DNA from 4 places in the Cobetia sp. 14N.309.X.WAT.E.A4 genome. Region 3 is predicted to be linked to each of the others. Evidence: predicted binding sites of a transcription regulator. Region 3 holds the regulator's gene; each other region holds the start of a gene.
What was found. Region 3 encodes sigma-54, which starts transcription at its own class of promoters, with help from an activator protein. Its sites were predicted from a motif close to TGGCACNNNNNTTGCTNT; they were not measured.
Positions count from the first base shown of each region.

Region 1: a site for sigma-54 is predicted at 5,926-5,943, ahead of OW493_RS09370 (putative urea ABC transporter substrate-binding protein). Genes of this name have one in related genera too.
Region 2: a site for sigma-54 is predicted at 3,969-3,986, ahead of OW493_RS07495 (amino acid ABC transporter substrate-binding protein). Genes of this name have one in related genera too.
Region 4: a site for sigma-54 is predicted at 1,781-1,798, ahead of OW493_RS10885 (aminomethyltransferase family protein). Genes of this name have one in related genera too.

Region 1 is NZ_JAPNXT010000005.1:224,626-232,312, reverse strand. Features, by position in the region: gene OW493_RS09400 (iron-siderophore ABC transporter substrate-binding protein) at 1-151, shown strand, start outside; gene OW493_RS09395 (iron ABC transporter permease) at 114-1,163, shown strand; gene OW493_RS09390 (iron ABC transporter permease) at 1,160-2,317, shown strand; gene OW493_RS09385 (ABC transporter ATP-binding protein) at 2,314-3,138, shown strand; gene OW493_RS09380 (hypothetical protein) at 3,268-3,957, opposite strand; gene OW493_RS09375 (hypothetical protein) at 4,019-5,182, opposite strand; guanidine-I (ykkC/yxkD leader) riboswitch at 5,628-5,736, shown strand; gene OW493_RS09370 (putative urea ABC transporter substrate-binding protein) at 5,970-6,947, shown strand; gene OW493_RS09365 (ABC transporter permease subunit) at 7,057-7,687, shown strand, end outside.
Region 2 is NZ_JAPNXT010000004.1:123,461-131,147, forward strand. Features, by position in the region: gene OW493_RS07480 (amino acid ABC transporter ATP-binding protein) at 1-223, opposite strand, end outside; gene OW493_RS07485 (amino acid ABC transporter permease) at 302-1,426, opposite strand; gene OW493_RS07490 (amino acid ABC transporter permease) at 1,437-2,627, opposite strand; gene OW493_RS07495 (amino acid ABC transporter substrate-binding protein) at 2,857-3,882, opposite strand; gene speE (polyamine aminopropyltransferase) at 4,296-5,159, opposite strand; gene OW493_RS07505 (VanZ family protein) at 5,431-5,802, opposite strand; gene hemE (uroporphyrinogen decarboxylase) at 5,859-6,956, opposite strand; gene ribA (GTP cyclohydrolase II) at 7,296-7,687, shown strand, end outside.
Region 3 is NZ_JAPNXT010000001.1:50,373-58,059, forward strand. Features, by position in the region: gene mgtE (magnesium transporter) at 1-1,331, opposite strand, end outside; gene OW493_RS00215 (HPr family phosphocarrier protein) at 1,496-1,765, opposite strand; gene rapZ (RNase adapter RapZ) at 1,752-2,666, opposite strand; gene OW493_RS00225 (PTS sugar transporter subunit IIA) at 2,763-3,233, opposite strand; gene raiA (ribosome-associated translation inhibitor RaiA) at 3,243-3,551, opposite strand; gene OW493_RS00235 (RNA polymerase factor sigma-54) at 4,150-5,598, opposite strand; gene lptB (LPS export ABC transporter ATP-binding protein) at 5,971-6,717, opposite strand; gene lptA (lipopolysaccharide transport periplasmic protein LptA) at 6,714-7,292, opposite strand; gene lptC (LPS export ABC transporter periplasmic protein LptC) at 7,391-7,687, opposite strand, start outside.
Region 4 is NZ_JAPNXT010000007.1:28,825-36,511, reverse strand. Features, by position in the region: gene glnT (type III glutamate--ammonia ligase) at 9-1,343, opposite strand; gene OW493_RS10885 (aminomethyltransferase family protein) at 2,030-3,175, shown strand; gene OW493_RS10880 (XRE family transcriptional regulator) at 3,505-4,215, shown strand; gene OW493_RS10875 (LysR family transcriptional regulator) at 4,291-5,277, opposite strand; gene OW493_RS10870 (aspartate aminotransferase family protein) at 5,428-6,777, shown strand; gene OW493_RS10865 (CoA-acylating methylmalonate-semialdehyde dehydrogenase) at 6,897-7,687, shown strand, end outside.

The DNA.
Region 1 (7,687 bases), on a different contig from region 3:
CTCCCGCCTGCCCGCCATCCAGCAGGACGCCGTGGTGCTGCTGGAGAACGGCCCGATGGCCACTGCCGCCAACCCCACACCTCTCTCGATTCCCTGGGTACTCGACGACTATGTTGACCAGCTGTCCGTCGCCGCCCGCAAGGGCGAGTGATCTCACGCCGCTGTCGGCCAGCCGTCAGCGGCGCTGGCTGGGCACCCTGCTGCTGTGGCTGGCGCTGTGTGCAAGCCTCGCCCTGTCGGTGGCCTTCGGTGCGCGGGTGACCCACTGGGCCGACATCACGGGGCTGCTGGACGGTTCGCTGGATTCGATGGCCGAGGCCGCCGTGGCCAGCCGCCTGCCGCGCACCCTGTTGGCCATGCTGGCCGGGGCGGCGCTGGGCGTGTCAGGCGCCGTGATGCAGGGTCTGGCCCGCAACCCGCTGGCAGACCCGGGGCTGCTTGGCGTCAATGCCGGGGCGGCGCTCGCCGTGGTGATCGGCATCGCCTGGTTCGGCATCCAGCAGGCCAGCGACTATCTGTGGCTGGCCATTCTCGGGGCGGGGCTGAGCGCCGTGGTGGTCTATCTGATCGCCAGTCTCGGGCGTGGCGGCTCGACCCCGCTGCGCCTGGCACTCTCCGGGGCCGTCATCTCCGCGGCGCTGAGCTCTCTGAGCACGGCCATCATCCTGCCGCGCGCCGACATCGGCGGGCTGATCCAGTCCTGGTTGATAGGCGGTGTCGGCGGCGCGACCTGGGCACAGATCACCCCGGCGCTGCCCTTCCTGCTCAGCGGCCTGCTGATCTGCGGGCTCTCGGCGCGCCGACTCAACCTACTGGCGCTCGGCGATGACATGGCCAGCGGGCTGGGCGAACGCGTGGCGCGGGTGCGGGTGATGGCGGCACTGGGCGCGATTCTGCTATGTGGTGGCATCACCGCGGTATGTGGCCCCATCGCCTTCGTCGGACTGGTGGTGCCGCATGTCTGCCGCCTGATGGTGGGCAGCGATTACCGCTGGATTCTGCCGCTCTCGGCGCTGGCCGGTGCCCTGCTGCTGACCTCGGCGGACATTCTCGGACGTCTGATCGCACGCCCCGCCGAACTGGACGTGGGCATCATGACGGCACTGGTCGGCGCACCGTTCTTCATCTGGATCGTCCGTCGCCACAAGGTGAAATCACTGTGAGCCCTCTCCTGCCTGACGCCTCGTCTGCGACGCATCACACCTCGCGTGCCACCCTGACGCGACTGCGGCGTGCCCAAAAGCGCCAGCGCCGCCTCACCCTCTGGGGATTGCTGGCCGTGGTGCTCGCCGTCTTCAGCCTGGTCCTGATGCAAGGACAGCGCTCCATTCCCCCACTCACGGTGATTCAGGTACTGCTGGGCGAGAACGTGCCAGGGGCCAGCTTCATCATCACCGAGCTGCGCCTGCCGCGTGCGCTGGTCGCGATTGTCGCGGGCTGCTGCTTCGGACTGGGCGGCGCCGCCTTCCAGGCCATGCTGCGCAATCCGCTGGCCAGTCCGGACATCATCGGCATCAGTGCCGGCGCCAGCACGGCGGCGGTATTCGCCATCGTGATGCTGTCGCTGAGCGGCACGCTGGTGTCATTGCTGGCGATTGCCGCCTCGCTTGGCGTGGCGCTGCTGATCTACACCCTCTCCTGGCGCAAGGGGGTGGCCGGGGCACGGCTGATACTGGTCGGTATCGGGCTGGGCGCCATGCTGCAGAGCATCACCGCCTATCTGCTGACGCAGGCGCCCAGCTGGTCATTGCAGGAGGCGCTGCGCTGGATGACCGGCAGCCTCAACAGCATCACCCTGAGTCAGCTACCACCACTTGCCGTGGCACTGGGCCTGCTGGGCAGCTTGCTGTTGATGATGAGTCGGCATCTGGACGTCATGCGCATGGGCGATGACATGGCCAGCGGTCTCGGCGTGCGGCTCTCGCTCACGCGCTTCATCATCATTCTCTCGGCGGTCGGGCTGGTCGCCTGCGCCACGGCGGTGGTCGGCCCGGTGGCCTTCGTCGCCTTCGTCAGCGGGCCCATCGCGACGCGCCTGTTCCGGCGACGCGGCTCCATGCTGATCCCGGCCGCCCTGATCGGGGCATTGTTGATGCTGGTCGCCGACTTCATCGGCCAGTTCCTGCTGCCTGCGCGCTATCCGGTGGGCGTGGTGACAGGCGTGCTGGGCGCACCGGTGCTGCTGTTGCTGCTGATGCGGGAACATCAGGGGCCCGGCCCCTCAGGGCGCAGACAACGACGCGGCAGACAGCCGACGCCGCCATCTTCCTCCTCCGCCCCTCACCGCCCGTCATCTCAGCGAGTCGTTTCCTCATGACCCACCCTTCCCTGTGCGTGAATGGCCTGACGGCAGGCTATGCCGAGCGGCCGGTGCTCGAGTCGATAGACCTCGACATCGCTCCGGGCGAGATCACCGTGATCGTCGGCGCCAATGCCTGCGGCAAATCCACCCTGCTGCGCACGCTCTCGCGCCTGCTGCCTCCCTCGCGGGGCGAGGTGCTGCTGGATGGCAAGTCGATCCACCGCCTGCCGGCACGCCAACTGGCCCGCCAGCTGGGGCTGCTGTCCCAGTCACCGATCGCCCCGGAAGGCATCACGGTGCTGGATCTTGTCAGCCGCGGGCGGCATCCGCATCAAGGGCTGTTCCAGCGCTGGACGCGTGACGATGACACCGCGGTGCTGGCAGCCCTCAACGCCACCGACACCGCCGCACTCGCCGAACGAGCGGTGGATGAACTCTCCGGCGGACAGCGTCAGCGCGTCTGGATTGCCATGGCGCTCGCCCAGCAGACGGACATTCTGCTGCTGGATGAGCCCACCACCTTCCTCGACATCAATCATCAGGTGGAAGTGCTCGACCTGCTGACGGACCTCAACCACGCTCGCGGCACCACCATCGTGATGGTGCTGCATGAACTGAACCTGGCCGCACGTTACGCGGATGTACTGATCGCCATGTCAGACGGCCAGATTCATGCCAGCGGTCCGCCCGAGCAGGTACTCACACGCGAGATGGTCAAGGAGGTATTCGGGCTGGAAAGCCACATCACGTCGGACCCCGTTACCGGCAAGCCGATGATGGTGCCCGTCGGACGCCATGGGATGAAAGCCGCAAGGAACGTAGCCATGTCGAGCTGATCACGCTGTTGGATAGGCCAGAGCACATTCAATGCAACACAGTCCAAATGAGACATCAGAATCGGTATCACTGAACAAGGGGCCGCCATGGCCCCTTGTTCAGCGCTTCATATGATGACTCTCTCGCGACTAGATATGCGACGACTCACTCAGACTCTTGATAACCAGACTACCCAGCTGACGGGTGTTGTGCGGATTGCCGTTGCCATTGACCAGCGGCAGATTCAGTTGTCTTGCCAATTCACGCAGCACTGGCTGAACAGGGCTCACTGCCTGCATCCCCTGACCATCATCGCGCTCGACTTCGATGCTGCCGTTCTCAAGTTCGCGAACAAGACAAGATGCGAACATGACTTCACGCACGGCTTTCAGCTCGCTGCGTGGCTTCGTAGTCTTGGCCAGTCGAGACAACGAGATGCTCTGTTTGCCTGCGCGTTCCTGTGACATCAACGACCTTGCCTCTTCCACTGTGGCATCCAGCAACTTCTCGATCTGCATCTCTTCCGTATTGATACGCAGGATGATGATGCGCTCCACTTCCTCCAGCGAGCGGGGATTGAAAGCAACATGGCCTCCACCGCCCATCATCGCAGTGGTCTTGACCGAGATTCGCTCACCGTCACCGCTTACCACGTCATAGCCACGCTGGTTCACCTCGGTCGCCATCTGACCATTGGTGATCAATGCAGCGTAAAGTTCACCAATGCGTCCGCAAAGATGACGTAGCTCAGTCGGCGGCACGCCCCAGTTCAGTTCTCGCTCGAACCAGGCCATCGCCTCACCCAGGGATTGAATGATCTGCATCTGTGAAAGTGCCATGAGACTTTCCTCTAGAATTATCTATTTCCGCAAGCATTATTTAAAATAGACTTACAAGTTACTATGGCTCATTAACACTAGAAGATGTGGCCCATGAGACAATACGGTCAGCGGATATAGTAAACCTTATAGTATCACTAGATAACCTAGCTTCAATTTTATCTGCTTCTGCTCCTGCTTTTGCTCCTGTTTTTACTTCTCCCCTCTCTTCGTTTTCATGATTTTTGCTATCCGAATACCTACTCTTGATAAGAGCACCCTGTGCCATCTGCAAGTAATATTCATTACCTAAACGGGACAAAATTAAGACATCATCGACATAGCACATCCCTTCCTCTGGATTTCCTTTTAGATACAAATTCCCTAAAACATCACAACCCTCTTTATCAAACACAATTTTACTAGCATGAATAGCGCCAAACTTATACAACCTCATCACTGACTCTGGTATTAAATGCGTTGCTTTAGACCATATACAAATAACAACCAAAACCAAAGCCCCTATTATCGTATTTTTTATAATCTTATTTTTCTTTATATTATTTAAAGACAATTGACTTGATGTGATTGGTGCTGCCACAAACACATTCATGAAAACCACAAACAATGACAATAATGCAATTAAAAACAGAAGCATGTCATTATCGTCGCTTTTCATTTCCGAAGCCTTTATAATAAAATAAAAAGGAAAAAATGCAAAAACTGATGTCATGAAAGAAGCAAAAGCTAGAGATATAAAATTTTTACATCCCTCCCAAAATCCATAATCACTTCTTGTAACTAAATATCCAAAAAAACCAAATGCAACTATCACTAAAAAAATAAAAGAGTACCAACCAAAAAATAGCTCACCAATAACAGAGGCAAAGATAGCCAAGATAGGTAACGCAAACCAAATCATTAAGGCTTGAATTGTATCTCTTGTTTCGAGCTTTTTCCATTGTTGACTTAAGTTGGAGCTACCGCCCATATCACTCCAATAGTAGTCCCAAAAGAGCCCAGGCATTATTCCCATTAAAACCAAAAAAACTATAAAAAATATAGAGGTAGCTGACACAGCCGCTAATAATGAAATCGACGACATCATATCGAAATCGGGCATGTATTCTATATGGATATAATAAGCAACAAATATCACAGCACCGAATACAAGAAATAGAGACCAAAAAACGCTAGCAACATTATTATAATAATAGCTTAGTAGCCTATCTTTATCTATAAACATTTGCCTCACTCCTTGAAGCTTTTTCTAAGTTCAAAAAACATCTAATTACTGACGATATTATCTACCAAAGCTCCCCAGCAAATCAACTCGTTAAAAAACTCCATGAGTCGACCTTTATAAACACAAAACCAAAACAAAAGTATTAATCAAGCGCTATACAATCACCATTTTAAACAATAGCAATGTATCAATAGGTTATCAAAATATATGCTGTAAGCTTTCACTTCCTATCACATCCATATGCTACCCACTCTCGACTGACTTCACCGAGGTGCAAGAATCGACAAAATTCATCAAATTGGTGCAGCGTACACTTTCGATGCGCGTATCCATACTCCAATAATTCTTATAACCCATTGGTTTAATTTGAGAAATTCTCTCCGGCATACTTCCTGCTAGACATTCAGCGAGGCACCGATAGGCATACAACAATCGAAAATCTACACCAATGGAGCGCTAGGGTTCCGGTGACTGGCTGATAGCCGTCACGACTGGTCCGAGAGCACTCGACCTCCAAGCTGGGGGTTACACGGCGGGACAAAAGCCCGGGAGACGCAACGCCTGAAAAGGTCGGCGCCTCTCACTTTTTCCGCCGGAGATAACGACAATGACCCAGCCCGCTCGCCTTTCCCCGTCTACGACTTCCCTCTCGGATGCCTGCGCTCAGGCGCCATCCGCTGCTGTCGCATCTGATTCCCCGGCGATATCCGCCGTATCCAGCCAGACCTCCCGACATGCCGCGCTGGCCGGCGCCCTGCTGCTTGGCGCATCGCTGAGCCCGCAGGCCATGGCGCAGGATTCCTTCAGCGTGTGCTGGTCGGTGTATGCCGGCTGGATGCCGTGGGAATACGCGGATACCCAGGGCATCGTCGACAAGTGGGCCAAGAAGTACGACATGAACATTGATGTGGTGCAGGTCAACGATTACGTCGAGTCCATCAATCAGTACACCTCCGGCAATGTCGATGGCTGCGCCATGACCAACATGGACGCCCTCACCCTCCCTGCCGCCAGCAGTGTCGATTCCACCGCGCTGATTCTGGGCGACTACTCCGATGGCAATGACGGCGTGATGGTACGCGACGGCGATTCCATCGAGTCCCTGAAGGACCGTGAGGTCAATCTGGTGCAGTTCAGTGTCTCCCACTACCTGCTGGCACGCGCGCTGGACAGCGTCGGCATGAGCGAGCGTGACCTCACCACCACCAATACCGGCGATGCCGATATCGTGGCGCTGGCCAGCAACACCGATACCCAGGCGGTGGTGACCTGGAACCCGCAGCTGGCCACGCTCAAGGACATGCCCGGCTACACCGAAGTCTTCAACTCCAGTGACATCCCCGGCGAGATTCTCGATCTGATGGTCGTCAATACCCAGACACTGAAGGACAACCCGGACTTCGGCCACGCGCTGGTCGGCGCTTGGTATGAAGTGATGGAGAAGATGAAGGCCGGTGACGAAGCCGCGCTCTCCCAGATGGCCGATGCCGCCGGCACCGACCTCGCCGGCTATCAGGCCCAGCTGGCCGCGACCCACATGTACTACACCCCCGCCGAGGCCGTGGCCGCCTTCAATGCGCCGAGCCTCAAGGACACCATGCAGCACATCGCCGACTTCAGCTTCGCGCAGGGGCTGCTGGGCGAAGGCGCGCCGGATGCCGGCTTCATCGGCATCGAGACGCCTGCCGGCATCGTCGGCAATGAGGGCAACGTGATGCTGCGCTTCGACCCGAGCTACACCGCCGCACTGGCCGACAGCCAGTAACGCCACGCGGTGGATGCCGCACACCAGCCGCAGGAGAGCTGTCTCTGTGGCTGGTGAACCGACCGCCTCCCTCGACCGCACCTCTCGTTCGCACCCGTGGAGCCCGCGCATGAAACGCCTGATCAATCTGACACCCTCCCGTGGTGGCCGCTGGCTGCTCGGTGGCCTGCCCTTCGCGCTGCTGGCCATCCTCTACATCGTGCAGTCCAACCAGCGACTGCTCGACAACCCCAACGACCGCCTGCTGCCGTCCTTCGCGTCCATGGGCGAGTCCTTCGCCAAGCTGGCCACCGAGGTCAACGTGCGCACCGGCGATCTACCGCTGTGGACCGACACCTTCGCCAGCCTCGAACGCCTGCTGGCCGGCGTGCTGATCAGTGCGCTGATCGGCCTGAGCGTCGGCCTGCTCACCGGCGGCCTGCCGCTGCTGCGCGCCAAGCTGTCACCGCTGATTACCGTGCTGTCCCTTATTCCGCCGATGGCGATCCTGCCGATCCTGTTCATCGCCTTCGGGACGGGTGAGCTGGCCAAGATCGCGCTGATCGTCATCGGTATCACGCCCTTCCTGATTCGCGACCTGCAGAATCAGGCCCTGCGCCTGCCCGATGAGCAGCTGATCAAGGCCCAGACCCTGGGCGCCAGCTCCTGGCAAGTGCTGACCCGCGTGCTGCTGCCCCAGCTGACCCCGCGCCTTCTGAGCGCCACGCGTCTGGCACTCGGCAGCGCCTGGCTGTTCCTGA
Region 2 (7,687 bases), on a different contig from region 3:
TCGCCTCGATCTGCTTGATGTCCTGGGTCAGCGGCATGCCGTTGACCACGATATCGCCTTCCTGATGCTCCTCGAGATGGTTGATGCAGCGGATCATCGTCGACTTGCCGGACCCTGAAGGCCCGCAGATGACGATACGTTCGCCCTTGCGCACGCTCAGGTTGATGTCACGCAGCACGTGGAAGTCGCCGTACCACTTGTTGAGACCCTTGAGTTCGATCATCGGGCGCTCATCGGCACCGGTGTTGCCCTGCGAGGCGGATGTTGTCGTTGTCATGATGAAGATTCCTTGGCGCCGTGATCAGCGCTTCTTGTGACCGGTATGCAGCAGGCGCTCGAGATACTGGCTGTAGCGCGACATGCTGAAGCAGAAGACCCAGAAGACCAGTGCCACGAAGGCATAGCCCTCGATGGAGTAGCCCAGCCATTTGGGGTCGGCAAGACCGGCCTGCACGATGGCGAGCAGATCGAAGAGCCCGATGATCAGTACCAGCGAGGTGTCCTTGAACAGGGCGATGAAGGTGTTGACGATGCCGGGGATCATCATCTTGAGCGCCTGGGGCAGCACGATCAGCCCCATGTTGCGCCAGTAGCCCAGCCCCAGCGCCATGCCGGCCTCGGTCTGCCCTTTCGGGATCGCCTGCAGGCCACCACGCACCACCTCCGCCATGTAGGCACTCTGGAACAGGGTGATGCCGATCAGCGCACGCACCAGCTTGTCCAGATTGACCTCACCGGGCACGAACAGCGGTAACATCACCGAGGCCATGAACAGCACGGTGATCAACGGTACCCCGCGCCAGAACTCGATGAACACGACGCAGATGCTCTTCACGATCGGCATCTCGGAACGCCGTCCCAGCGCCAGCAGGATCCCCAGCGGCAATGCCGCCACGATGCCCACCACCGCCAGCACCAGTGTCAGCATCAGGCCGCCCCACTCGTGGGTGCCGACGACCTCGAGCCCGAAGCTGCCACCATGCAGCAGGAAGTAGGCGATGAAGGGGAAGACCGCCAGCGTGACGATGGCGACCCAGCCCTTTGCCGGCAGTTTCGGAATCGCCAGCCAGGCGATCAGCGCGGCAAAGATGGCGAACACGATATCGACCCGCCAGGTCTCCTCACTCGGATAGAAGCCATAGATGAACTGATCGAGGCGCGCACTGATGAAGACCCAGCAGGCCCCCTCACCCGTGCAATCAGCACGCGATGTGCCACTCCAGTCGGCATCGATCAGCGCCCATTGCAGGCTGGGCACCACCAGCAGGTAGACCAGATACAGCGCGAACAGCGTGAACAGCGTATTGATCGGTCCGGCGAACAGATTGGCTCGCAGCCAGGCCACCGCACCGATGCTGTCGCTTGGCGCCGGGCGGGAATCGATCATCTTCTCGGTAACCCGTGACAGGGTCTTTTCAATCGACATGGGCAGACCCTCAGCGCTCGACCAACGCCATGCGGGCGTTGAACCAGTTCATGAACATGGAGACCAGCAGACTGATGGTCAGATACACCAGCATCGTCATGGCGATCACCTCGATGGCCTGACCCGTCTGGTTGAGCGTGGTACCCGCGAAGACCGAGACCAGATCGGGATAGCCGATGGCCGTGGCCAGCGACGAGTTCTTGATCAGGTTCAGGTACTGGCTGGTCAGCGGCGGGATGATGACGCGCAGTGCCTGCGGCACCACCACGAGGCGCAGCGTCATGCCACCGGTCAGCGACAGCGCCCGTGAGGCTTCCGTCTGGCCGTGCGGTACCGCTTCGATGCCGGAACGCACGATCTCGGCGATGAACGCCGCGGTGTACACCGACAGCGCGACCCACAGGGCGAGGAACTCGGGAACGACCGTGATGCCGCCACGGAAGTTGAAGCCCTTGAGTTCCGGCAGCTCCCAGCTCAGCGGCATGCCCATCGCGAAGTAGGCCAGCAGCGGCGCCACGATGATCAGACCGAGCGAGATCCAGCCCGCCGGCAAGCGCTGACCGGTACGGGCCTGACGCTGGCGGTTCCAGTAGCTGAAGATGCCGCTGGCGACGACGGCCAGCACGAACACGGCAATCACCACCGAGAAGCCGCTGGAGGTGATCGGTGCCGGCACGAACAGACCGCGCACGTTGAGGAAGAAGGCCTCGCCCAGCGACAGCGAACCTCGCGGACTCGGCAGAGTGCGAAGAACGGCGAAGTACCAGAAGAAGATCTGCAGCAGCAGGGGAATGTTGCGGAAGACTTCGATGTAGACCGCCGCCAGCCGCGAGATCAGCCAGTTGGGGGAGAGACGGGCGATCCCCATGATGAAGCCGATCACGGTAGCCGCGATGACGCCCAGTGCGGATACCAGCAGGGTGTTGAGCAGACCGACGATGAAGGTATCGCCATAGGTGGACTGCTCGGAATAGTCGATCAGACTTTGCAGAATGCCAAAGCCTGCGGTGTTGTCCAGAAAGGCAAAGCCGGTGGTGATGCCACGGCTTTCGAGGTTGGTCAGGGTATTGCTGACGATGATCGCCAACACGCCGAACACGCCTGCCAGCATCAGAAGTTGGAATATCAGTGCTCGCTTGGCCGGGTCACGCCAGAATGGCGGCTTGACCGTGGCCGGCGGGCGAGAAGCAGGTTGTGTCATACAGGCAATCTCCGCCGGAAAGCTATGCGACTTCCGCCTGCCGCCCTATCGAACGGCAGATCAGTTATCTCTCGGCACTCGAGGAAAGGATCACGGGGAACAGACCAAGCCCCTCACGACGCTGGCCAGGGGAAATGACCGTATGGCCACTTCTCCCTGGCCAGCGTCCTTGCTCAGCCTGCGTCACGGTTCACCCGGCTCGCGCTGGACCTCCAGGCGAGCCGAGGCATCAGCGAACGGGCGGTGCGTACTGGACGCCGCCGTCGGTCCACAGCGCGTTCAGACCACGCTCGATCCCCAGAGCGGAACCAGTGCCGACATTGCGCTCGAACATCTGCCCGTAGTTGCCCACCTGCTTGATGACCTGATAGGCCCAGTCAGCCGGCAGCCCCATGGCTTCGCCGTAGTTGCCATCGGCACCGACCAGACGCGCGACATTGGGATTGGTATCCGACTTCTTGGCTTCGATGTTGTCGGAGGACAGCCCCATCTCTTCGGCGTTGATCTGAGCGAACAGGGTCCATTTGACGATGTTGAACCACTGGTCATCGCCCTGACGGACGACGGGGCCCAGCGGCTCCTTGGAGATGACTTCCGGCAGTACCATGGCGGACGCCGGATCGGAGAGCTTGATGCGCAGGGCGTAGAGCTGGGACTGGTCGGAGGTCAGGACGTCACAGCGGCCCGCTTCGAAGCCCTTGACGGTCTGGTCGGAGGTGTCGAAGACGACCGGCTCGAAGGACATCTCGTTGAGGCGGAAGTAATCCGCCAGGTTCAGCTCGGTGGTGGTACCGGACTGGATACAGACCGCCGCGCCATCCAGCTCCTTGGCACTGGAGACCCCCAGGTCCTTGCTGACCATGAAGCCCTGGCCGTCGTAATAGTTCACGCCGGCGAAGTTGAGGCCCAGAGACGTGTCACGCGTGGCGGTCCAGGTGGTGTTGCGCGACAGGACATCGATTTCACCGGACTGCAGCGCGGTGAAGCGTTCCTTGGCCGTCAGCGGGACGTAGCGCACCTTGCTGGCATCACCCAGCACAGCCGCCGCGACACCACGGCAGACATCGACATCCAGGCCCTGCCAGTTGCCGGCGTCATCCGGCGCCGAGAAGCCCGGCAGACCGGTGCTGACACCACACTGGACAAAGCCCTTTTCCTTGACGCTATCCAGAGTCGCGGCACTGGCACCACTGGCTACCGAGGCAGCCAGGAGGGCGGCGCTAGCGATCAGCAGTGGCTTCTTGTTGTTATGCATCTTGAATCCCTCGCGTATGTCTGGAATCCGCTCGGAAACACCCCGAGACGGTGATGGTGCAATGCTGTGCATGGCACCCCTCGACAATAGCAAGCTCCGTTCCAATTTCCGCCTATCGTGTGATCCGCTGCGTTCAACGCTGAAAAAACAGCCGAACGGCAGTGAAAACGGCCAAACCTCCCGATGCCAACCGTCGATCATATGGCGAGACAAGCGTGCAGATAGTGGCGTCTGACGCCTCGTTCGCTTCATATCGGTGCAAAATAAAAACGGCCGTTTCATGACGAAACGGCCGTTCTTGAACTTTCCTGCGCTCCGGTCTGGGGAGTTGCGACCAATGTCGCAGCCACCCTGACTCAACGCTACCGCGCACTGAAACGCATTCTTCACGCCCCGATGCGCTTCTGGATGACTCAGTCTTCCAGCAGACGCTGCATGAAGGGAGGCAGTACCAGGGCGGCACGATGGCCTTCCACGGTATAGAAATCGCGCGCGAAGCTGGCCGCAGCCGCGTCTTCCTCACGGAAGGACTTCACGTCACAGCCCTTGCCCGCCAGGGTGCAGCTCCACCAGCCGGACGGGTATACCGGCTGCGGGAACGGCAGGGTCGCGACGCTGTCGAAGCCCGCTTCGCCCATGTCGTTGCGCAGGTCCTTGATGATGGAGTCGGTGTGATACAGCGGCGACTCGCTCTGCTGCACCATCACCCCCCCCTGCTTGAGGATACGGTGGCAGCGCTTGAGGAAGTCGGTCTTGAACAGACCTTCCGCCGGACCGACCGGATCCGTGGAATCGACGATCAGCACGTCGATGCTCTCGTCCGGGCAGTTGTCGACCCACTTGACGCCATCCTCGAACAGCAGCTCGGCACGCGGGTCATCATTGGACTCGACCAGTGCCGGGAAGAACTGCTCGGAAGCCCGCGTGACCGCCGGATCGATGTCGATCTGGGTGACCTTCTCCACGCCCGGGTGCTTGAGCACCTCACGCAGGGTGCCACAGTCGCCCCCCCCGATGATGACGACACGCTTGGGGGCCGCGTGGGTGAACAGCGCCGGATGCGACATCATCTCGTGATAGAGGAAGTTGTCGCGGTCGGTCAGCATCACGCAGCCGTCCAGCACCATCAGATTGCCGTAGGTCTCGGTGGCATAGACCTCAAGGTGCTGATAAGGCGTCTGCTCGTCATGCAGCTTGTGGCTGACCTTGAGCGAGAAGGCGCTGCCGTGGCGGTCGAAGATTTCGGTGAACCAGGAGCCATCGAGATGTTCGGTCATGAGAACCCTCACAAGGGATATCGGAGTCGGATATCAAGGTATGAATAAGAGGACGGGACATCAGACCCTCAAGGCCTGAATCATCGACGCACGCGTCATCGGGCGATGCAGTCCTGATCAATCAACAGGACTCAGGCGCAGCACCATAGCCAAAGACACGCGGAGTGGAAAGAGCTTGTGCACGATCTCGAGGCACTGGGGTTGACGCGCGATGACCAATGACTCACCCGCCAGGCCTCTTCTGGCGGGTAGAGGCCTGGCACACGGCCCGTCACAGGCGGGTCAGGCGCGCGATCAGACGTCCGCCCAGGTGGCAGCCAAGCCCGGCAAGAATGCCGAGGAAATCCGCCAGCGCATCCAGCACTTCTGCCCCGCGATAGGGAATCACCAGCTGCAGCCCCTCGATGCCAACGCCCAGCAGCAGCAAGGCGGGCAGGATGACAAGACTGCTCACCCCGGCCAGCCGCGTGGTCAGTGCCAGCAAGGCGAAGGCGGAGAAATGCTGCAGCTTGTCCCAGGGGAAGGTCTGCTCCGGGTGAGGCTCGCCCGGCGAGAGCGTGCCGAACAGGATCAGCAGCAGACAGAACAGTGCCACGCACGCCCAGCCTCGCCTCGGCGCGAGGCGCTGCTCCAGCGGCGTCATGCGTGATACCCCGCCATGAAAGACACGGCGGGGCTGTCAGCCATCAGTGACATGGTTCAATCGCGCGCCAGCGGCGTGGCGTTGGCGGTGTCATCCTGATGATAGGCGGGGCTCAGCTCATGCAGAGCGTCCATCAGAGCATTGACATTGCCCGGGTCAGTGAACTGGCTGATGCCATGCCCCAGATTGAAGATGTGGCCAGGCCCCTGACCGTAGCTATCGAGAATGCGGCCGACTTCGGCACGAATCGCGGCGGGAGTGCCGAACAGCGCATTCGGGTCCAGATTGCCCTGCAAGGCCACGCGATGGCCGACGCGCGCGCGCGCATCCGACATCTCGGTGGTCCAGTCCAGGCCGACACCGTCACAACCGCTGGCGGCGATGTGCTCGAGCCACTGGCCGCCATTCTTGGTGAACAGGATCACCGGCACGCGATTGCCTTCGCTGTCAGGCTTGAGGCCAGCGACAATCTGCTCCATGTAACGCAGCGAGAACTCGAGATAGGCCGGTGTGGACAGGGTGCCGCCCCAGGTATCGAAGATCTGCACTGCCTGGGCACCCGCCGCGATCTGGGCGTTCAGGTAATCGGTGACGGCCTGAGCGAGGGTGTCGAGCAACTGATGCATGGCTTCGGGGCTGGAATACATCAGGCCTTTCACATGGCGGAAGTCCTTGCTGGAACCGCCCTCGACCATATAGGTCGCCAGTGTCCAGGGACTGCCGGAGAACCCGATCAGCGGTACGCGACCGTTCAGCTCGCGGCGGATGGTCGAGACGGCACGCATGACGTAATCGAGATCACGCTCGACGTTCGGAACGCTCAGCGCCTCGATTTCCGCGGCGGTGCGCACCGTCTTGCGGAATTTCGGACCTTCACCTGTCTCGAAGTAAAGCCCGAGGCCCATGGCATCCGGGATGGTCAGGATGTCGGAGAACAGAATGGCGGCATCGAGCGGGAAACGCTCCAGCGGCTGCAGCGTCACCTCGCAGGCACGCGCGGTGTCCATGCACAGGTCCATGAAGCCACCGGCCTGACCGCGGATTTCACGGTATTCCGGCAGATAACGGCCCGCCTGGCGCATCATCCAGACAGGGGTACGGTCAACCGGCTGACGGGCCAGCGCGCGCAGGAAGCGATCATTCTTCAGGGTCATCGGAATCACACATCAGCTCGGGAATGTCCCGGCATTCTATCAGAGCCTGAGCAAAATCCCGCCCATCGCGACGATGCAACAAATGCATTGGCTTTCCCCTCGCTTTCCGCCCAGACACCCGCCCGGCCTCTCCTCCTGAAGTGCTTCCACGGATTGTGGTGGTGTCGGCAACAACGCTTTTCCATCGCAGGCGATGAGTCGCACGCTTCAGACTGGTAAACTCGCCTGATGATTGCATGCTGGCCGCCAATGACGTGAATCACTCATCGAGACATTGCCGAGTCCCCGCATGCCCGTGCTTTTTCAGCCCGGCGATTGTTCGGGCGTTCGAGGTGAACAGTGACCATTCGATTCATCGCCGCCTCGCGGCTGCCAACCCCCTGGGCGACCTTCACCATGCACGGTTTCGAGGACGAAACCACCGGCAAGGACCACATCGCTCTGACCCTGGGCGACATCGATGACGGTGCCCCGGTGCTGGGCCGTGTGCATTCCGAGTGCCTGACCGGCGACGCCCTCTTCTCCATGCGCTGTGACTGCGGCTATCAGCTGCAGGAAGCGCTCAAGCGCATTGCCGCCGAAGGGCGTGGCGTGCTGCTCTACCTGCGTCAGGAAGGGCGCGGCATCGGCCTGCTCAACAAGATTCGCGCCTATGAGCTGCAGGATGGCGGTGCCGATACCGTCGAAGCCAATGAGCGCCTGGGCTTCGGCGCTGACATGCGCCGCTACGA
Region 3 (7,687 bases):
CCCAGGAAGGCCATGAAGCCGATCACGTCGGTCACGGTGGTCAGGATCACGCTGCCGGAGAGGGCCGGGTCGATATTGAGCTTCTTGAGCAGTATCGGCAGCAATGTCCCGGTCACGGCCGCGATCAACAGATTGATCATGATGGCGGCACCGATGATGGCCCCCAACTGGACATCACCGAACCAGACGATGGCGATCCCGGCGACCACCACCGCCCACAGCAGACCATTGAGTCCCGCGACGATGATTTCGCGCTTGAGAAGCCAGCGCACGTTGCCACTCTTGACGTGTCCCAGTGCGATGCCGCGAATCAGTACCGTCAGTGCCTGTGAGCCGGCAATGCCGCCCATGCTGGCGACGATGGGCATCAGTACCGCCAGCGCGGTGATCTTCTGGATGGTGCCCTCGAACATCCCGATCACGGCGGACGCCATGAAGGCGGTCAGCAGGTTGATGCCAAGCCAGATGGCGCGACGCCAGGAGGTGCGCATCACCGGGGAGAAGGTATCTTCATCCTCGTCCATCCCCGCCATCGACATGACCTGGTGCTCGGCATCGCCGCGGATGACGTCGACCACGTCATCGATGGTGATGCGCCCGAGCAGATTGCCATCACCGCCGACGACAGGCGCCGAGATCAGGTCATGCTTCTCGAACAGCGAGGCGACCTCGCTCTCCGGCATCAATGCCGGAATCACCACGCTGTCGGTATCCATCACCTCGCGCACTGTGACACCGGGGTCAGAGACCAGCAGGCGGTTGATGGGCAGGGCGCCGATGAATTCATCGCGGCGCGAGACGACCAGCAGGGTGTCGGTGGAATCGGGAAGTCGCTCGTGACGGCGGATGTAACGCAACACGACATCCAGGGTGATGTCCGGACGGATGGTGATGGTGTCCGTGTTCATCAAGCCGCCGGCAGTGTCCTCGGGATAGGACAGCACCGTCTCGACCCGCTGGCGTTCCTGCGCCTCCATGGAGTCGAGGACTTCGAGAATCACGGCATTCGGAAGCCGCTGGAGGATGTCAGCGACATCATCCGGTTCCAGATTCTCGGTGGCGGCCAGGACGTCCTCGGCATCCATGTCCTTGAGGAAGTCGCTCTGGATATCCTCGCCAAGGTATTGGAGCACATCGCCCTGAAGTTCGGCGTCGACCAGCTCCCAGAGCAGGTTGCGCTCCTTGGGGGGGGAGGATTCCAGCAAGTGGGCCACGTCCACCGGTGCCAGGCCGCGATTCAGCATGCGCCTTGCCTGATCCAGCTCGCCACTTTCCAGTGCCTGTGACAGGCGATCAAGTCTAGGCTTGAGTTTGCGTGACGTCTTGCTCATCTGTCGGCTTCCCCTGTCGACATGAAGGACAGCGTTGATTCTACCATTGGCGCAGGGGGGCGCGTCGACAAAAGAAAACACTGTTTCTTATCGATAGGGCAATCAGCGCGGAAAAAGTGGCAGAAAGCCGGCGGGCGGGGGATGTCAGATGGCGTGCGGAGGCGTCATTCTTCCTCTTCGAAGCGCGCCTCGAACAGGGACTCGATCGCAGACAGGGCCTCATCTGCCTGTTCGCCCTCGACATCGATGATCAGCGCCGTGCCACACGGGGCTGCCAGCATCAGCAGCGCCATGACGTTGGCCGCGTTGGCGCGTCGCTCACCGTGACTGACCATGACCGTGGCCTCGAAGGGCGCACAGCAGTTGACCAGCTTGGTGGCAGCGCGAGCATGCAGCCCGCGCTTGTTGGTCAGAACCAGTTCACGACTGGGCATCGTGTGACTCCTGACGGGTATCGCTGATCGCCAGGGCCGTATGGATCCCCAGCTCCCGGTGGCGTAGACGCACTTCCGGAAGCTGCTTGGCGAAATGTTCGGCCAGCTGCTCGCAGAGATAGACGCTGCGATGCTGGCCACCGGTACAGCCCACCGAAACGGTCAGGTAGCTGCGATTGCTGGCCTGATAGGCGGGCAGCCAGCGTTCCAGCCAGCCGGTGATGTCATCCTGCATCGCCTTGACGTCCGGGTAGCGCTGCAGGAATTCCGCCACGCTGTCATCACGACCGGTATCGCTGCGCAGATTGATGTCCCAGTAGGGGTTGGGCAGGCAGCGGGCATCGAACACCATGTCGGCATCGGTCGGCACGCCATGCTTGAAGCCGAAGGACTCGAAGGTGAGTGTCAGATGACGAGAGCTGTGCTGTGCGACCTGTTCGGTGATGCGCGAGCGCAGGTCATGCACGCTGAGGTTGGTCGAGTCGATGACAAGATCCGCCTTCTGACGAATCGGGGCCAGTGTCTGCTGCTCGATCTCGATGGCCTCGGCCAGCGTGCGGTCATTGTCGCGGGTCAGCGGATGACGGCGGCGGGTCGCGGAATAGCGTTCGAGCAGGACACGGGAGTCCGTGGTCAGGTAGACGACCTGCACATCCATGCCGCTCTGACGAACGCTGTCGAGCAGTTCAGGGAAGCGACTCAGGGCATCGGGGAGGTTGCGCGCGTCAATGGAGACCGCGATGCGCCGGCGGGTGGGGCTGTCCTTTTCCAGCTGCTCGACCAATGGTGCCAGCAGCATGCCGGGCAGATTGTCGATGGCATAGTAGCCAATGTCTTCCAGCGCCTGGAGGGCAATCGATTTGCCGGAACCGGAGCGACCACTGATGATCACGATCTTCATGGAGTGCTCTCCCAGGGCGAGGTCAGCATGAGGTGAAAGCGGAGGGTGCCTGAGGCCAGTCAGCGACAAGCCCGGAGCGAGTCCGGGCTTGCAGGTTCAGCGCGCCGGCAATTCGGCGATGGCCGAGGTCAGGGCATCGAACAATGCTCGCTGACTGTCTGCCTGGCGCAATGCTGCCCGGTTGGTGGGCGAGTTGAGCAGTTCCGCCACCTGGCCGAGCAGAGTGAGATGGGTGTCATCTGCCTCCTCGGGGACCAGCAGCACGAACAGCAGATCGATGGGTTCGCCATCGATGGCGTCAAAGTCGATGGGGTCACCGAGCTTCATGAACGCCGCGATGGGGGTCTTGCAGTGTGGACTGCGTGCATGTGGCACGGCCACGCCGTGGCCGATGCCCGTCGAACCCAGTCTCTCGCGCCCGATCAGGCGCGAGAAGACTTCCTGGCTGTCCAGGCTGGGAATGTTCTGAGCAATGAAGGTGCTGAAGAATTCCAGCACCCGCTTCTTGCTCCCCCCGGGGACGCCGTAGAGCGTGCGCTCGGGGGGAAGGATCTGATCAAGTGTCATGGCAGAAGGTCAACGGGTCCCGGTGCCCTGAGAGCGAGCCTGGGACTTTTCCTTGTGTTTGACCAGCTGGCGGTCCAGCTTGTCGGCGAGCGCGTCGATGGCAGCGTACATGTTGGGGTCTTCTGCCAGGGCATGGAGGTCGGCGCCAGCGGCGTGCAGGGTGCAGGCAGCCTGTTGGCGTTCCTTCTCGATCGACAGTGTCACCTGAACATTGGTGATGTTGTCGTAATGCCGTTCGAGGCGAGCGAGCTTCTCGTTGACATAATCGCGGAGAGGATCGGTGAGTTCCACATGATGCCCGGTGATATTCACTTGCATGGACACGCTCCTTTATCCAGCGGGTTGCCTTTGAATTGTAACCCTTTTTGACTGCGAGCAAACCCTGATTGAACGCGCGGCCACTTTCTGACTCCGGCCATGGTCTCGTGGCGATCATCTGCTGGCGAGAGCGGCGGTGCCGGTGTACCGAGCGTCTACCCCGACAATGCCCAAGCTTTGAACAAAGATCAACGCTGCGCTGCATCGTGGGGCAAGGCTTGTCTTCAACCCAGCGAGGGATATCAGCAGGTTCTTCATGAGCATCGCCTCGCATCACGGACGGAATGGGGCTCGAGAAACCGGCCGTTTGTGGCCAATGTCAGCATTTACGTCGACGTTCGTGTGGCAGGAGTCGGTGGCGACCCCTGGCTATCTGTCCGTGGGATGTGAGGGAAAAAGAAAGCACTCTGGAGAAAAGTGGCTGGAAAAATAGGCAATTGGGGCGTGAAGTCACTCACGCAGTCGCAAGGACAGGCATTGCCAACCGGTATTCAGACGACCGATTGGCAGATGATGCCAGGATGGCAGGTGCAAGGGGGCGAGCTTCAGCGCTCCGACGTGTGGAGTCCGCTGGCCTGCGGGTATCCGTTGTCGAGACTCACGCTAAGCGCTTGCGCTCGCTGGAGGAGGGGATGCCCATGGCCTCGCGATACTTGGCGACCGTCCGGCGCGCTACCTCGATGCCATCACTGGCCAGCAGATCCACCAGGCGTGAGTCGGACAATGGCTTGCGCGCCGGTTCTTCCGAGATCAGCTTGCGAATGCGCGCACGGATCGCGGTGCTGGAGTGCGCGTCACCGTTGCCGCTGCCACCCACCTGACTCGAGAAGAAGAACTTGAGTTCGAACACGCCTCTCGGGGTGTGGATATATTTCTGGGTGGTCACCCGCGAGATGGTGGATTCGTGCATCTCGACCACTTCCGCGATGTTGGCGAGGATCAGCGGCTTCATGCCTTCTTCCCCCTGCTCGAGGAAGTCGATCTGGCGCGCCATGATCTCGCGGCCCACCTTGAGCAGGGTGTCATTGCGTGAGGACAGGCTCTTCATCAGCCAGCGGGCTTCCTGAAGATTGTCCTTGAGGAAGGTATTGTCCGCGGACTTGTCGGCCCGCTTGATGAGGGCGGCATATTCCGGCTGGATACGCAGCTTGGGCAGCGCTTCCGGGTTGAGCTCGACCTGCCAGCCGTGACGCGTATGACGGACCAGCAGGTCCGGGATGACGTAATCACTGGCAGGCTCGCCCCAGGCGGACGCCGGGCGCGGGTCGAGCGCCCGTACCAGACGAATGACGTGATCCAGCTCATCATCATCCAGGCTCAGGCGACGCTTGAGCAGCTTGCGATCGTCATTGCCCAGTGCCTCGAGGAATTGCCGCACCAGACGGCGGGCCTGGGCCAGCAATGGCAGATCGTCCGGCAGCAGGGCCAGCTGCAGCAGCAGGCATTCCCGCAGGTCTCGAGCGAACACACCGGTGGGATCGAACTGCTGAAGGCGCAGCAGGACCTGCTCGAGTTCCGACGCCTTGAGGCCGGGCAGTCCCTGACCTCGCAGGCCATCGACCAGTTCGTCCAGGCTCATGCTCAGGTAGCCGGCCCCATCCACCGCATCGATCAGACTCTCCGCCATCTGGCGTTCACGCGCATCGAGGTCCGTCATCGCCAGCTGCCAGCGCAGGTGGTCCTGCAGGCTTTCGACACTGGTGTTGCGATCGAAGTCCGGCCCGTCCTCGCTCGAGCTTCCGCTGCCGGAACTGGTCAGGCTGCCTGCGTGATCCTGGTAGAGGTCCGACCAGTCACTGTCGAGAGGGTATTCTTCAGGAATCTCGCTGTTGGTCTCGGAGGTGGAGATCTCGCTCTTGTCCTGTGTCTCCGCGACATCCAGCGACTCGTATTCCTCGTCAAGCTCCAGCATGGGGTTTGACTCAAGCGCCTGCTGTATCTCCTGACGCAGGTCCAGCGTCGACAACTGCAGCAGCTGGATCGCTTGCTGAAGTTGCGGGGTCATGGTCAGGGAAGTGCCGAGTCGAAGCTGCAAGGTGGGTTTCATGGGGTCTGTCATTCACGGCAAAGGAACGTGCATCTACGCTATACCGTGGGTCGGGGCACTGACAAGGGGCAGTCGAGAATATTCAAGCAACTTGCATGCCATGTTGCCACCAAGGTGGTATGGACGTCATGCATTCGAGTGAGGTGTGGCAGAGCAGGAGGGTTCACGGGGAGATCACGCAAGCGCCTGTCGAGGCGCTTGCGTGAGGGGGCGGGGAACGAGGCCCCGACAGTGAAGCAGGAAGTGGCGGGTGCTGGAGGGTGCTGGTGAGAGCAGAAGAGGTCGGACGGCTCTCGTCAGGCTGACGGCTCTCACCAGGCTGACGGCTCTCACCAGGCTGACGGCTCTCACCAGGCTGACGCCACTCTCGGGCTAGAGCTTGAACTCATGGCCCAGGTAGACATCACGCACCTGCTGGTTGGCGAGGATGGTGTCGGCGTCGCCATGCGCGATGATCTGGCCATCGCCCACGATGTAGGCGGTATCGCAGATGTCGAGTGTCTCGCGCACGTTGTGATCGGTGATCAGCACCCCGATGCCGCGGTCACGCAGCTGGCGCACGATGCTCTTGATCTCGCCCACCGAGATGGGGTCCACGCCGGCAAACGGCTCATCAAGCAGCACGAAGTCCGGCTCGGTGGCCAGTGCGCGAGCGATCTCCACGCGGCGGCGCTCCCCGCCGGAAAGGCTCATGCCGGCACTGTCACGAATATGCGTGATGCTGAACTCGTTGAGCAGCTCCTCCAGGCGTGCCTTGCGTCCGTTGCGATCCAGATCCTTGCGCGTCTCGAGGATCGCCATGATGTTGTCGGACACCGAGAGCTTGCGGAAGATCGAGGCTTCCTGGGGCAGATAGCCGATGCCGGCGCGAGCCCGCTGATGCATGGCGGCGCCGGACAGGTCGTGGTCATCGATGGTCACGCTACCGGCATCCGAGCGCACGAGGCCGACGATCATGTAGAACGAGGTCGTCTTGCCGGCCCCGTTGGGGCCCAGCAGGCCTACGATGTCACCCTGGCGGATTTCCAGCGAGATGTCCTTGACGACCTTGCGACCCTTGTAGGCCTTGGCCAGATGACGAGCGCTGAGGGTACGTGGGCTGGCAGCAGTCATTCTCATTGACCCTTGCTGGCATTGGCGCCACGTGGCGTCAGGGTCATGTGGACGCGTGACCCCTCGGAGGATGAGGCATCGGTGCCATTGCTGGCATTGACCTGGCGCTTGTCCAGGAAGTATTCCACGTAGCCACCTTCGAAGGTGTCATCGCCTTTCTCCAGACGGGCATCGCCGACCAGTTCCACCCGGCGCTCCAGCGCGTGGTAGCGAATGGTATTCGCCCAGCCCTTGACCAGTCGCTCGTCGGTATCGGGTTTCTGCTCCATGTAGGCGCGCTGGCCGGTGGCCTTGACCAGGGAAATCTCGCCGCTGTCGGCGCGACTGATGTCCACGCGCGCGGCATCCAGCTTCATGCTGCCCTGGCGCATTTCCACGCGACCGGTATAGGTGGCCGTGCCGGCCTTGTCATCCAGTGACAGTGAGTCGGCGGCAATGTTGATCGGCTGGTTGGCATCGCTGTCCAGCGCCAGTGCGGTCGGGGAAAGCGTCGTCATGCCAAGTGCCAGGCCAAGGGCCATGACACCGGGTCTGAGTGTCTGGCGCCAGACCGTCAAGGGCGTGAGAGTCGTTGAAGTCATGGAGTGCTCCTTGGCAGAACTGGTAAGGCTTCACGATCACTCAGGCCATCGTGAAGCGGAAATCGGGGAGAGAGGATTCGGCGCATGCAGGGGTGCGCTCACTGATCCTGGGCCGGCGCGGCATCGAAGGTGCTGGAGACGCGGCCATCATCGTCACGGGTGGTGTCATTGCCGGTGTCGAGAGTCTCGGCTTCCCGGGCGGCATCGCTCTTGCCCTTGCCGGGTTGCAGGGTACTGCGGACGCGGCCTTCCAGCTGGGCGGAATCCTGAGAGAGGTCAGCGCTGAAGCGGTCACTCTCGACGCGTTGACCATTCTGGGTGATCACCACCGGCACGTCACTCCAGGCACGGTTCTGCTCACGACTGTAATGCAGCACGTCGGTGTCCAGTGTCCA
Region 4 (7,687 bases), on a different contig from region 3:
GGATGAGATCAGAAGAATTCGGCGTAGCGTTTGACTTCCCACTCACTGACCTGGGCGTTGTAGTCCCGCCATTCCTCGCGCTTGAGGCGCATGAACTCGGCGCAGATCCCCTCGCCCAGGCTCTCGCGCAGAATGCTGTCCGCCTCGAGCGCATCAATGGCCAGCGAGAGATTCTGCGGCAGCGTCTCGATGCCCTTCTCGGCGCATTCGCTCGGGGTCAGCGAGTAGAGATTGATGTTGTGGGGCGTGCCCGGGTCCAGCTTGCGTGCCACGCCATCCAGCCCCGCGGCGATGATGGCGGCGTGCACGAGATAGGGGTTGCAGCCGGCGTCCGGCAGGCGGAACTCGAGGCGACCGTAGGGCACACGCACCATGGCCGAGCGGTTGTTGTCACCGTAGGCGATGAAGACCGGCGCCCAGGTCGCGCCGCTGGTGCTGCCGCCGCCGACCAGACGCTTGTAGGAATTGACGGTCGGCGCGGCAAAGGCACACAGCGCCGGGGCATGCGCCAGCAGACCGCCGAGGAAGTGATACGCCAGCGGCGACAGGCCCATGCCCTGGGAATCGGTGTCATCGCCGAACAGATTGCGCCCGGTGTCATCACACACGGACAGGTGGAAGTGCATGCCGTTGCCCGGGCGGTCCGCCAGCGGCTTGGGCATGAAGGAGCACACCATGCCCAGATCATTGGCGATCTCGCCGGCAGCCATGCGCACGAAGGTGAAGCGGTCTGCCGAGGTCAGCGCATCGCTGTAGGTGTAGTTGATCTCGAACTGGCCATTGGCGTCCTCGTGATCGATCTGATAGACGTCGAAGTCCACCGCCTGCAACGATTCGACCAGACGCTCGAGGAATTCACGCGAACGCGACAGGCCCTTGTAGTCGTAGCAGGGCTTGGCGAGGGTATCGCTCTCATCCACCGGCAACAGCTCACCCGCTTCCCCCCGGCGGAACAGTGAGAATTCCGGCTCCAGCCCGCTATTGAGTGTCCAGCCCTTCTCCTTCATGCGCTCCAGCTGCTTGAGCAGTACCACACGGCTGTCGTTATCGAACGGTTGCCCATTGACGTACCCATCACAGGCCATGCGCGCATAGCCCGGCTGCCACGGCACCAGGCACAGCGAGTCCAGATCGCCACGCGCCATGAAGTCCGGCCCCTCCGGCGACATGCCGAGACCACTGACGGCGAAGCCGGCAAAGCCGGCGCCCTTCTCGACCACATCCATCAGGCAATTGGCCGGCACGGACTTGGTCTTGGCAGCGCCATGAATATCCACGAACTGCGCCAGCAAGTAGCGAATATCGTGATCCTTGATGAACTGTTGCGCCTTTTCGGGTGACATCTGGGTTTCCTCTGAGAGCGGACCGGGTTCCATCTCCCTCGACACTGTCTGCCACCCCGGGAAACCTGACCCCTTGTGGTGACACGCCACGCCAAGATAGCGGATGAAACGAGTTTTTGTGATTCCTGCTGGTCAACTTTATTTCCTTCAAAGAAAAGCATGCAGCATGCCATTTCGTCAGCTGTCGCCCAGAGCTTTTCATCAACCTACTGTTTTGTATGGAAATTTATTTTCCATAGGCGTTTTACCCCACAGGAAACGTCAGGTGATTCTGAGTGAAATCCTGCCGGTTTCTCGAAATAGGCATCATTTCGGTGCCCAAAGCCCCCTCTTCGCACCAGCATGATGCAAAGCGCTGATATTCACGCCCGAATTCGTGCTGCCAATCGCCGCCTGACTCGCTCCAGGGTTGCCGTGGCCATGGCCTTTGACGGAATTGGCAAGCCCCTTGCTTAACCATGAGGAATGTTTCTTTCCTTTCAAGAATCGATGCTCATGCGATCAGGCAAGGCAAGCAGCAGGCACAAGCCCTTGTGAAGCGCCTGAAGAGGCGCCTGAAGAGGCGAAAGAACAACAACACTTCCTGCGGCGGATGCGCGTCTTGCGCGCCATCTCCGCCAGCACCAGCAGGACTACGGCACCACCCACTTACGCTAGGCAGCACGACTCACAGGAGAAAGGGACGCATGGCGAATTCATGGCGCATCTCGGCATTGGCCGAACAACACCGCAAGCTGGGCGCGGAGCTTGAAGACTGGAATGGCATGGGCACTGCCTGGAATTACGCCGTCTCGGACACGGCCGATGACCACGAGACCATCCGCACCCGCGCCGGTCTGATGGATGTCTCGGGGCTCAAGAAGATCCACTGCAATGGCCCGCACGCCCAGGCCGTGCTGGATTACGTCACCACGCGGGACATGTCCAAGCTGTATCCAGGCAAATCGGTGTACGCCAGCGTCTTGAATGAGGCCGGCAAGTTCGTCGACGACTGCATCGTCTATTGTCTGGCGCCGAACTCCTACCTCGTGGTGCACGGCACGGGCACCGCGAATGAAATGCTGGCCAAGAGTGCCCTGGGGCGCGCCGTCAGCCTGACCTTCGATGACGACATGCATGACATGTCACTGCAGGGGCCGGTCGCGGTGGATTTTCTGGAGCGTCATGTGCCGGGCATCCGTGAGCTGCGTTACTTCCACCATCTGCAGACCCAGCTGTTCGGCTACCACGTGATGATCTCGCGCACCGGCTACACAGGCGAGCGGGGCTACGAGATCTTCTGCAAGGCCAAGGACGCTCCCTCTCTGTGGGAACAGATTCTCGAAGATGGCACCGACATGGGCATCAAGCCGTGCAGCTTTGGCACCCTTGACTGGCTGCGGGTCGAGAGCCACCTGCTGTTCTACCCGGCGGACAATTCCGAAACCTACCCGTACCCCGACCAGCCGGTGGGCGACACCCTGTGGGAGCTGGGCCTGGACTTCACCGTCTCCCCGGGCAAGACCGAATTCCGTGGCGCCAGCGAACACTTCGCGCTGCAGGGCAAGGAGCGCGTCAAGGTCTATGGCGTGCTGCTGGACTCGAAAGACGTCGCCCAGATCGGTGACAAGATCTACGCCGACGGCAAGTGTGTCGGTGTCATCACCCAAGGCATGTACTCGCGCCTGAGCGATCGCTCCATGGCGCTGGCACGTCTCGAACCCGGCTATGCCGAGCATGGCACCCCGCTGACCCTCAAGACCGGCACTGACGGAGAGACCAGCCTCTCGGCCATCAGTCATTCCCTGCCCTTCGATGACCCGGAAAAGGCCAAGCGACTGGCTCGCGGCTGAGCACACGCACCATGTCGGGCACTGCAAGACCTGCAGTGATAACCGGGTGAAGTGGCAGGACGCATTGCGAACGCAAGACGCAAGAGGCCTCCTCGACGTGACGTCGAGGAGGCCTCTTGCCTCACACCCAGTCCAGGTGATTGAGAAGGACTCTCGAAAGGTACTCCCGCCCCCTTGGCAGACATCAAGGATGAGGGTTGACGGCAAAGTTGGTAATGTCACGCCATACCCCGCCCGCGAGCCGATGCGCCGCATGCCTCACAAGGACATGCAGTGTCCTCGCCGGCCATCCCCTTCCCATTGCCACCCTCTCCGCTACAGGAGTCATCATGCCGCGAAAATCCCCCGCTCCCTCCGAGAAGTCGGAACAGGACAGCTCCGACACTCTGCCCCGTGAACCAGCGACCGACCCCGCTGCGCAGTCAGAGAGGAAAGACACCATCACGGCGGCAGCTGACGAGACGCGTCTCGGACTTGAGCAGCACATCGCGCGCGCGCTCAAGCAGCAGCGTGTCTCGCAGGGCTACAAGATTTCCGACGTCTCGCGTATCGCCGGTGTCAGCCAGGGCATGATCAGCAAGGTGGAGAACGCCCAGGTGTCCACCAGTCTCGATACCCTCAACAAGCTGTGCAATGCCTTGAGTCTGCCGATCTCGAAGCTGTTCAGCGATTACGATGTCAATGGGCGTGGTGCCCAGCACATCAAGGCCGGGCAAGGCATGCAGGTGGTACGCACCGGCACGGAAGTCGGCCATGCCTATCAACTGTTGAGCTACAAGCAGGGCCCCAAGAAGCGCTACGAACCCTTCCTGATCACCATGGATGATGCCAGCGAAGTCTTCCCCAACTTCTGCCATGCCGGACATGAATTCATCTATCTGCTGTCAGGACATCTCACCTATCGCCACGGTGACAAGTTCTATGAGATGGGCCCCGGCGACAGCCTGGCCTTCGATGCCGGCGTTCCGCATGGCCCCGAGAAGTTGAACGAGGTCCCGATTCAGCTGCTGTCGATCATTCACTACGACGACAACGAATAGGTCATCCGCTTCACCGCGCCTGATGATCCCGACAGTCTCCCCGCCCCTGGATGGCCCACTTCCTCTGGTGCTGATTCATGACCGGCCCTCCTGGGTAGATGGCGCTTTCCGTGTCGGTGTCGCCTGGCGCAGGGCGTCCAGCTCGGTCAGATAACGCTCCAGCACCAGATTGGGCGCGCGGCTCTTGCGCGTGATGGCGCTGTAATAGGTGACATAGGAGTTGGCCACCGGGCTGAGCGCCTGCATCTGGCCATCGCGCACCCAGCGCTCGGCATAGTGGGTGGGCAGATAGCCGAGATAACGCCCGGAGAGCACCAGAAAGGCGATGCCCTCGCGGTCGGTCGCCGAGGCGGATGCCCTGAGTGGCTCATGCAGCGCCTTGATCGTGGGCGTCTGCGCGTAGGCAGGCAGCACGGCATCATGCTGGCGTATTTCCTCCTGCCCCACCGGGCGTCCGCGCGCGCGAGTGTCGCCTTCCCGGGGTTCGCGAAACAGCACATGGCCCCGCGCGCAGTAAAGGCAGGAGGTTTCCTCGTAGAGCGAGCGATACTCGAGTCCTGGCAGCGTCTTGAGCGTCGGGATCACCCCGGTATGCAATCGCCCATCCAGTACGGCGCGCTCGATCTCATTGGGCGGGATCATGCGGATGTTGATCTTCACTTCCGGACCGTGCTTCTTGAGCGCGCTCAGGGCGTGAGTGATGTGCATCTCCGGCATGGTGACCAGGTTGTCGGTGATGCCGATGTTCAGCTCGCCCTTGAGCCAGGCGTGCAGTCCGTTGATGCGCGTGCGAAAGCCTTCCGCCGCTGCCAGCATCTGCATCGCGGCTTCATGGACGTCTCTTCCCTCATTGGTGAGCGCGAAACCACTGCGACCCCGCTGGCAGAGCTTGAGGCCAAGCCGCGTCTCCAGGTCACTCATCGCCATGCTGATGGCGGAGCGACTGATGTTGAGCTCGATCTCGGCCGCCGAGAAGCCGCCGCATTCCACCACCTTGCGAAAGATGCGCAGCAAGCGCAGATCGGCATCGCCAAGCTGTCCTCTCATGCCGTCCTTGCGCATGGTCTGCCCTCCTGAGTTCCACGACATGGAAAGTTAAGTAAATGCTTTCCTGAAGATAAAGACAACGGCATTTATCTTATCAAAAGGGCTTTCTAATCTAGCCAGACAGGAGCCGAGATCCAACAACAACAGCACTCTTCGGGAGACATCATGACCGCCTTCGACACATCCCCTTCCGCCCAGGCAGGATTGAGCAAGGAACAACTTGACGCCTACTGGATGCCCTACACGGCCAATCGGCAGTTCAAGCAGGACCCACGCATCATCACCAAGGCGCAGGGTGCCTACTTCACGGATTCCCGGGGACGCCAGATCTTCGATGGCCTGTCGGGTCTCTGGACCTGCGGTGCCGGCCATTGCCGCCCGGAGATCGCCGAAGCGGTCAGCGCACAGCTGCGCGAGCTGGATTACGCGCCATCCTTCCAGTACGGCCACCCCAAGGCCTTCGAGCTGGCACATCGCATCACGGGACTGATGCCCGAGGGGCTGGATCACGTCTTCTTCACCGGATCGGGTTCCGAAAGCGCCGATACCTCACTGAAGATCGCGCGCGCCTACTGGCGCAAGAAAGGCAAGCCGACCAAGACCAAGCTGATCGGTCGCAGCAAGGGTTATCACGGCGTCAACTTCGGGGGCTTCAGCGTCGGCGGCATCGGCGCCAACCGCACGCTCTATGGCCAGGGGGTCGATGCCGACCATCTGCCGCATACCCTGCTCAAGGAAAATGTCTTCACCCCCGGCATGCCCCAGACCGGTGCCGAGCGCGCCGATGAGCTGCTGGAGCTGATCGCGCTGCATGATGCCTCCAACATCGCGGCCGTCATCGTCGAGCCGATGGCAGGCTCCGCCGGCGTGCTGCCGCCACCTGTGGGCTATCTCAAGCGACTGCGCGAGCTGTGTGACCAGCACGATATCCTGTTGATCTTCGATGAGGTCATCACCGGCTTCGGGCGCATGGGCGCCATGAGCGGCGCCGAGGAATTCGGTGTCACACCGGACATCCTCAATGTCGCCAAGCAGCTTACCAATGGCGCGGTGCCGATGGGTGCCGTGGTCGTCAAGGGCGATATCTACCAGACCTTCATGGACAACGGCGGCGCCGATTACATGATGGAGATTCCCCACGGCTACACCTACTCCGGTCACCCGGTGGCGTGTGCCGCGGCGCTGGCGGCCCTCGACGTGCTCGAGAATGACCAGCTCATCCCCCGTGTCCGTGAACTGAGCCCGGTCTTCGAGAAGAAGCTGCACGAGCTCAAGGGCACTCGCTATATCAGTGACATCCGCAACTACGGCCTGGCCGGTGCTCTGCAGGTCGAGGCCTATCCCGGCGAGCCGGCGCGGCGTCCCTACGAGATCGCCATGCATTGCTGGAAGGCCGGCTTCTATGTGCGTTACGGCGGCGACACCATCCAGCTGGGTCTGCCGTTCATCACCGAGCACGATGAACTGGATCGTCTGATCAATGCCCTGGGCGATGCCTTCGCCGCACAGGACTGATGATCGACGCTTAAGACTGACAATCACGTTCAGGACTGACAATCACGTTCGGACTGGCGATCGACGCCAGCCCCATCACTGCCCTTTTTCTTGCAAGTCATTTCATGGAGCCCACAACAATGAAAACGCTCGGTCACCTCATCAACGGCAACCTCGATCACAGCGAAGGCCGTACCCAGGACATCTTCAATCCCTCCACCGGTGAGGTCGGCGGTCAGGTGCGCCTGGCCAGCAAGGCGACCGTCGAGGAAGCCATCGCGGCCGCCGCCGCCGCCTTCCCGGAATGGCGCAACACGCCGCCGATCAAGCGCGCCCGAGTGATGTTCCGCTTCAAGCAGCTGCTGGAAGAGCACTCCGACGAGATCGCTCGCCTGATCGGCCAGGAACACGGCAAGATCTGTCACGATGCGCTGGGGGAACTCCAGCGCGGCATCGAGAATGTCGAATATGCCTGCAGCGCCCCGGAACTGCTCAAGGGTGAGCACAGCCGCAATACCGGCCCGGGCATCGACTCCTGGAGCGAATTCCAGCCACTGGGCGTCGTTGCCGGCATCACGCCGTTCAACTTCCCGGCCATGGTGCCGCTGTGGATGTACCCGATGGCGATCGCCTGCGGCAACACCTTCGTCCTCAAGCCCTCCGAGCGCGACCCGACCTCCACGCTGTTCATCGCCGAGCTGCTGATGGAGGCTGGCCTGCCGGCCGGCGTCATGAATGTCGTCAATGGCGACAAGGAAGCCGTCGATACGCTGCTGGATGACCCGCGCATCCAGGCGGTCAGCTTCGTGGGCTCCACGCCGATCGCCGAGTACATCTACAGCCGCGCCGCCGCCAACGGCAAGCGCTGTCAGGCCCTCGGTGGCGCCAAGAACCACGCCATCGTGATGCCGGACGCCGACATGGAATACGT